Regions from separate parts of the Streptomyces sp. NPDC086147 genome, predicted to be linked through region 1. Evidence: riboswitches for the same ligand, from Rfam matches in the RefSeq annotation. Region 1 holds a riboswitch; the other holds the start of a gene.
What was found. A riboswitch is a leader RNA that binds a small molecule or an ion and turns the genes downstream of it on or off. The one in region 1 is predicted to bind cobalamin.
Positions count from the first base shown of each region.

Region 2: linked by a shared signal. The riboswitch ahead of cobN (cobaltochelatase subunit CobN) and the one ahead of AB0398_RS10780 (ABC transporter substrate-binding protein) in region 1 are both predicted to bind cobalamin.

Region 1 covers NZ_JBFBJO010000004.1:3,699-7,202, reverse strand. Annotated here, with positions in the region: gene AB0398_RS10785 (iron chelate uptake ABC transporter family permease subunit) at 1-361, opposite strand, end outside; gene AB0398_RS10780 (ABC transporter substrate-binding protein) at 412-1,473, opposite strand; cobalamin riboswitch at 1,556-1,681, opposite strand; gene AB0398_RS10775 (cold shock domain-containing protein) at 1,778-1,984, opposite strand; gene AB0398_RS10770 (TetR family transcriptional regulator) at 2,259-2,852, opposite strand; gene AB0398_RS10765 (glucose 1-dehydrogenase) at 2,944-3,504, opposite strand, start outside.
Region 2 covers NZ_JBFBJO010000003.1:364,912-368,415, reverse strand. Annotated here, with positions in the region: gene cobN (cobaltochelatase subunit CobN) at 1-1,984, opposite strand, end outside; cobalamin riboswitch at 2,024-2,150, opposite strand; gene AB0398_RS09740 (hypothetical protein) at 2,204-2,452, opposite strand; gene AB0398_RS09735 (hypothetical protein) at 2,451-2,834, shown strand; gene AB0398_RS09730 (cobalamin biosynthesis protein CobG) at 2,968-3,504, shown strand, end outside.

The sequences.
Region 1 (3,504 bases):
CGCCGGTGACGGAGAGGACTCCCCCGCCGACCCCGAGGACGACGACCGCGACCGCGCCGGTCGAGGCGCCGGAGGAGACGCCCAGGACGAAGGGGTCGGCGAGCGGGTTGCGCAGCAGCGACTGCATCACCGCGCCGCAGAGGGCGAGCCCGGCGCCGCAGACGGCGGCCAGGAGGGTGCGGGGCAGCCGCAGGTCCCAGACGATCCCGTCCCGGATCGGGGAGAGCGCCGGGGCGCCGCCGCCGAGGTGGGCGGCGACCGTCGCCCACACGTCGGCGACGCCGATGCGGGCCGGGCCGATGGTGATCGCCGCGGCGACCGAGGCGGCCAGGAGGGCGAGTCCGGCCGCCGTCCACAGCAGGGCCGCGGCTCCCTTCCGTACCGATGCGGCGGCCGGGGAGACGGTGGTGGTCACTTGGCGAGGCCGTAGGAGCGGAGCGCCGCCGCCACCTTCTCGACGGCCTCGACGGTGCGGATCGTGGGGTTGAGCGCCTGGCCGCTGAGGAGCACGTACCGCTTGTTCCTCACCGCCGTCATGGTGCGGGTGACCGGGTCGGACTCCAGGAACTCGATCTTCTTGGCGGCGCTCTCGGCCGACTGCGAGCGGCGGGTGAGGTCGCCGATGACGAGGACGTCGGGGTCGCGGTCGGCGACGGTCTCCCAGTTGATCTGGGGCCACTCCTCCTTGGTGTCGTCGAAGACGTTCTTCGCGCCCAGCTCGCGGGAGACGATGCCGGGGGCGCCGCAGCAGCCGGCCATGTAGGGCGCCTCGGCGTTGGCGAACCAGTAGAGGACCGTGGCGTCCTGGAAGTCTCCGCCCGAAGCGGCCTTCGTCACGCGGGCCTTGAGCTCCGCGACGAGCTTCTCGCCGCGCTCCGGGACCGCGAAGATCCGGGCCAGGTCGCGGATCTCGCCGTAGACCGTCTCCATGGTGAGCGGTTGGACGCGGACGCCGTCGCCGTCGCCGCTGTTGTCCTTGCCGACGCAGTCGGTGGGCGAGAGGTACGTGGGGACGCCGAGCTTCTCGAACCGCTCGCGGGCCGCCACCCCGCCCTTGCCGAGGGTGTACGTGAAGGAGGCGGCGGCGAAGTCGGGTTCGGCGTCGAGGACCTTCTCGAAGGAGGGGTAGCGGTCGGCGAGGCGCGGGACCTTGGCGTTCTCCTTCTCCAGCCCCTTGAGGACGGGGTCCGTCCAGGTGCCGGTGCCCACCATGCGGTCGGCGAGGCCGAGGGAGAGCATGATCTCCGCCGCGCCCTGGTCGAGGGCGACGGCCCGCTCCGGCGCGCGCTCGACGCGGACGGGCCGTCCGCAGTTGTCGTCGAGGGCGACGGGGTGTCCGGTCTTCGCCTCCCCGGCGCCGCCCGCGGGCCGGACGGGGGCGGGGGTGGTCCCCGCGCCGCAGCCGGTCGCGGTCAGGAGCAGGGCGCCGGTCAGGAACAGCACGGCGGAGCGGACGGGGGGTGCGAGCGGCACGAAAGTTCCTCTGCGGCCACGGCTCATACGCGGAGCCTGTCGTACGGTGCTCCCCGGGCGGGCGTGCGCCGGGGCCGCCAGCAGGTCTTCGGACTCGGGGTCAGCCGGACGGGGCGCCTTCCCGGGCCGTCGTCGCCGCCCAGTGGCCGATGCTCCGCCCGTCGCCCTCACCGCTGCGCGTCAGTTCCGGTCTCGCACCGGATTCCCCGACCCGTGTACGCACCCGTTCGGGTGCGTACAAAGGTGCGACTGGCCTCGGCACAGTATCACCGGGCCGGAGGCGTTCCCGGGGGCGCGGCCGGCGTCAGACGCGCAGCTCCTTGGCCTCGAAGCGGCCGTCCCCGAGGACCAGGACGAAGGAGACCTGCTGTCCCTCCGAGACGGTCCGGCTCTCGTCCTCGATGTCCTCCGCGCTGAACCAGACCTGGTCCTGGGAGCCGACGGGGACGACGAACCCGTATCCCCCGAGACGGTTGAAGGACCGCACGAACCCTTTGCTCCTGCCTTCCACGGCTGCCTCCTCCTCGGCGTCGGCGACGCGGGCGAGGGGTGTTCCGGCCCGGTCCGGCCGTGTCCGCGTCTCAGGGGACCGTGTCCGCGTCCCAGGGGAGGTGTACCCCGTCCGTCCGCGCTTCGCCCGTCGGCGGGCGGGCGGTGCGCGAGCACTCCCGGGGATCTCGTAGAATATTCAACAGAGGTCCGGTGTCGAAGATCCCCCGTGTTCGACACCGGGCCTCGTCGTGCGTCCGGCGCGTCCGGCGCCTTCCGGAGGGGCGGGGCGCCCCTCAGCGGCCGCCGGGGTACGAGATCCTCGCCGTGATCCTGGCGATGCGCGCCGCCGTCTCGGCGGGCGGGGCCACCGGCTGGACGATGTGGCTGACGGTGAGCCGGACGACCGTCTCGACGGCGAGCCCGCGCGACTCCTCGTCCACCTCGGGCCAGGCCTCGGTCGCGTACGCGTGGAGCATCGCCATGGCCGTGCCGAAGACCGGCTCCGCGCGGGTGGTGAGATAGGCCAGGAGGTCGTCCTCGCCGCCCCGCGCCGCGACCAGGACGCTCTTGATGAGGGGGTTGTCCACGGTCTGCTGGAGCGTGTAGCCGACTCCGGCCGCCGCCGCCGCCTCCAACTCGCCCCGGTGGGAGTCGAGTTCGCGCTCGATGCCGATCAGGAAGCCCTCCAGCTCGCGCTGGACCAGGGCGTTGCCGATGGCCTCCTTCGAGCCGAACTCGTTGTAGAGGGTCTGGCGGCTGATGCCGGCGGCCCGCGCGATGGAGGTCATGCGCAGCCCGCTCCAGCCCTCGGCGGCGACGAGGCGGTAGGCGGCGTCGAGCACCTGCTCGCGCAGCAGGGACCGGACGCTCTCGCGGAAACGTGTCATCGTGCCCCCACTTTATCCACGGGGAACCGCCCCGAGGAGGGGTGTGCGGGGGCCGGTCCGGGACCGGTCCCCGGGCCGGGGCGGGGCGGGTTCAGAGCGCGGTGCCGCCCGTCACGTCCACGTACTGGCCGGTGATCCAGCGGGCGTCGTCGGAGACGAGGAAGGCGACCACGTCCGCCACGTCGGCGGGCGTCCCGAGCCGGTTGAAGACCGAGAGCGCGGCGAGGGCGGCGCTCGCCTCGGGCGTCGCCCGGCGCCGCGCGTTCATGTCCGTCGCGATGTAGCCGGGGGCCACGGCGTTGACCGTGATGCCCCGGGGCCCCAGCTCCTTGGCGAGGGCGAGGGTCATCGTGTCGACGGCCCCCTTGGTCATCGCGTACGTGACGGAGTCGGGGAAGGCGTGCCGCGTCGCCGCCGAGGAGATGTTGACGATTCGGCCGCCGTCGCGCAGCCGGTCCAGGCCCTGCTGGACGAGGAAGAGCGGGGCCCTCACGTTGATCGCGAACAGCCGGTCGAAGGTCTCGGTGGTGAGCTGGTGGATGCGGCCGGAGCCGCTCGCGCCCGCGTTGTTGACGAGGACGTCGAAGCCGGGCCCCTCGCCCAGCTCCGCGAGGCCGGCGTCCAGGGCGGCGTAGAACACGTCGACGGCGTC
Region 2 (3,504 bases), on a different contig from region 1:
GGGCGTCCTTGACCTCGCACAGCCAGCCGTCGACGTGCAGCAGGAAGTCGTCGAAGCCGTCGTCCTCCGGGCGCTCCTCCAGACCGAGGTCGTGGTCGAGCTTGGCGGCCTGGATCAGGGTCCAGATCTGGGCGCGGATCGCGGGCAGCTTCGCCGGGTCCATGGAGGAGATCTGCGCGTACTCGTCGAGCAGCTGCTCCAGGCGCGCGATGTCGCCGTACGAGTCGGCGCGGGCCATCGGCGGCACCAGGTGGTCGACCAGGGTGGCGTGCACGCGCCGCTTGGCCTGGGTGCCCTCGCCCGGGTCGTTGACCAGGAACGGGTAGACCAGCGGCAGGTCGCCGAGGGCCGCGTCCGGGCCGCAGGCGGCGGACAGGCCGGCGTTCTTGCCGGGCAGCCACTCCAGGTTGCCGTGCTTGCCCAGGTGGACCATGGCGTCGGCGCCGAAGCCGCCGTCCTCGGCGCGGGCCGCGATCCAGCGGTAGGCGGCCAGGTAGTGGTGGGACGGCGGGAGGTCGGGGTCGTGGTAGATCGCGATCGGGTTCTCGCCGAAGCCGCGCGGCGGCTGGATGAGGACGAGGAGGTTCCCGCGCCGCAGGGCGGCGAGCACGATGTCGCCCTCCGGGTTCCGCGACCGGTCGAGGAACATCTCGCCGGGCGCCGGGCCCCAGTGCTCCTCGACGTGGGTGCGCAGCTCCTCGGGGAGGGTCGCGTACCAGCGCTTGTAGTCGGCGGCCGGGATGCGGACCGGGTTCCTGGCCAACTGCTCCTCGGTCAGCCAGTCCTGGTCGTGGCCGCCGGCCTCGATGAGGGCGTAGATCAGCTCGTCGCCGTCGCCCGAGACCAGGCCGGGGAGGTCCTCGGCGGGCCCGAAGTCGTAGCCCTCCTCGATCAGCCGGCGAAGGAGGGAGACGGCGGAGGCGGGGGTGTCCAGGCCGACGGCGTTGCCGATGCGGGAGTGCTTGGTGGGGTACGCGGAGAGGACGAGCGCGAGCCTCTTCTCGGCGTTCGGGATGTGCCGGAGGCGGGCGTGCCGCACGGCGATCCCGGCGACGCGGGCCGCGCGCTCGGCGTCCGCCACGTACGCGGGCAGGCCGTCCTCGTCGATCTCCTTGAAGGAGAACGGGACGGTGATCAGGCGCCCGTCGAACTCGGGGACGGCGACCTGGCTGGCGGAGTCCAGCGGGGAGAGGCCCTCGTCGTTCTCCTCCCACGCGGACCGCGAGCCGGTCAGGCAGAGGGCCTGGAGGATCGGCACGTCGAGCGAGGCGAGCGCGCCCGCGTCCCAGGCCTCCTCGTCGCCGCCGGCCTGCGCCTCGGCGGGCTTGGTGCCGCCCGCCGCGAGGACGGTGGTGACGATCGCGTCGGCGGTGCGGAGGGTGTCGAGCAGCTCCGGCTCGGGGGCGCGCAGGGAGGCCACGTACAGCGGGAGGGCCCGCGCGCCGGCGTCCTCTATCGCGTCGCACAGGGCGCCGACGAAGGCGGTGTTGCCGCTCATGTGGTGGGCGCGGTAGTAGAGCACGGCGATCGTCGGGCCCTCGGTGGCCTTCGGGGTGCGCTCCAGCGGGCCCCAGGTGGGGGCGGCGGCCGGGGCCTCGAAGCCGTGGCCGGTGAGCAGGACGGTGTCGGAGAGGAAGCGGGCGAGCTGCTCCAGGTTGGCGGGGCCGCCGTGCGCCAGGTAGGCGTGCGCCTCGGTGGCGACGCCGACGGGCACGGTGGACGCCTCCATGAGCTGCGCGTCGGGCGCCTGCTCACCGCTGAGCACGACGACAGGCTTCCCGGCGGCGCGAATCGCGTCGAGCCCGTCCTGCCAGGAGCGGAGCCCGCCGAGGAGCCGGACGACGACGAGTTCGGCGCCGTCGAGCAGCCCGTCGAGGTCGGCGAGCGGGAGCCGGGACGGGTTGGCGAACCGGTACTCCACCGGTCCGCCGGCCGCGCGGGCGCTGAGCAGGTCGGTGTCGGAGTGCGACAGCAGCAGAAGCATGGCGAGCGCAGGCCTTCCTCGGGGTTGTCCGCGCCCCGGGTGGTCGTGTGGACGGCAGGAGTTCCTGACTCACCGGCCCGAGAACACCGGGCCGGCTCACAGTGGCGGGACCGCGCCGGAATCTCACCGGGCTTCCTCCCCGGGGTCCTGGGACCCCATGCCGCTTGCATCCTAGATCGTGAGCTCCGGACGCCGGAGGGAGCGGGAGGGTCAGGCGGATCACACCGGGTCCTGGGGCGGACAGCGGACCGGTGCCTCCGCGCCGGGGGCCGGGGTGGCCGGGAGCCGGGGCGCGCAGGAGCGCGGGCCGAAGACTGCCGGGCACCGGCAGTGCGCGGCGCCGGGCGGGCCGGTCATGCTGACGCCACCCGGCGCGAGCCGGTGCGAGGAAAGGGGGTGGACGGTGCTGTTCTCCGTACCGGTGCACACGTGGTGGCTGATCGCGACGGCGGCGACCCTGGTGCTCATGATCACGATGGAGAGGTTCTCCGCCACCGGGATCGACGAGGCGCCGGAGGAGTTGCGGGACAGGGCGGAGGGCATGCGGAAGACCGCCGTGCGGGTCGTCTTCGCGGGGTTCCCCGCCCTCTTCTCCGTGGTCGCCCTGCTGGAGCTGCTGAACCGGGAGCGGGAGGGGATCTACCTGTTCCTGTACAGCGTCATGGCCGTGTCCATGCCGGTCGCCCTGCTCCCGTTCCGGCGCCGGATGTACCGGCACCACTTCGCCCAACTGCTGAGCGGCGAGGAGATCACCATGGACCGCGTCGCGTCCGTCTGGCTCTGCACCACCCTCCTCGTCCCCGTCCTGGCGGCGAGCGCGTTGCTCGCGACCGCGGGCGGAACGTCCTAGGGCACGTCCGGCGGGACCGGAGCGCGCCCGCCGAAGCACCGGGGGCCGGGTCGGCCGCGCCCGCCCGAGCCCCCCGAGTCAGGCCCGTCACACCCCGCCGACCGCCGGTTTTCCCGTGGGTATGCTCGCCGCCATGCCGCCCGTCCCGACCCCGAAGCCCGCCCCCGGCGCACCCCGTGTGCGGGAGCGCGGCGACGCCTGCCCCGGGGCGCTGCGGCTGCACTCCGCCGACGACGGGCACCTGGCCCGACTGCGGCTGCCCGCAGGGAGGTTGACGGCGCATCAGGTCGAGGTCCTGGCGGACGCCGCCGAGTCCCTGGGGGACGGGCGGATCAGCGTCACCTCGCGCGGGAACGCCGAGCTGCGCGGCCTCGCGGACGGCTGCGGGGCGGAGCTCGCGGCGCTCCTGGCGGAGGCGGGCCTGCTGCCCTCGGCCACCCACGAGCGCGTCCGCAACATCGTGGTCTCCCCGGCCGCGGGCCTCGACGGACTCGGCGCCGCCGACGTGCAGTTGTGGGCCCGCGAGCTGGACGAACGGCTCTGCGCCGCGCCCTGGGCCGCCGCGCTCTCCGGGCGCTTCCTCTTCGTCCTGGACGACGGCCGCGGCGACGTCACCGGCCTCGGCGGGGATGTGACCTTGGTCGCAGTGGACCCCCGCACCGCGCTCCTG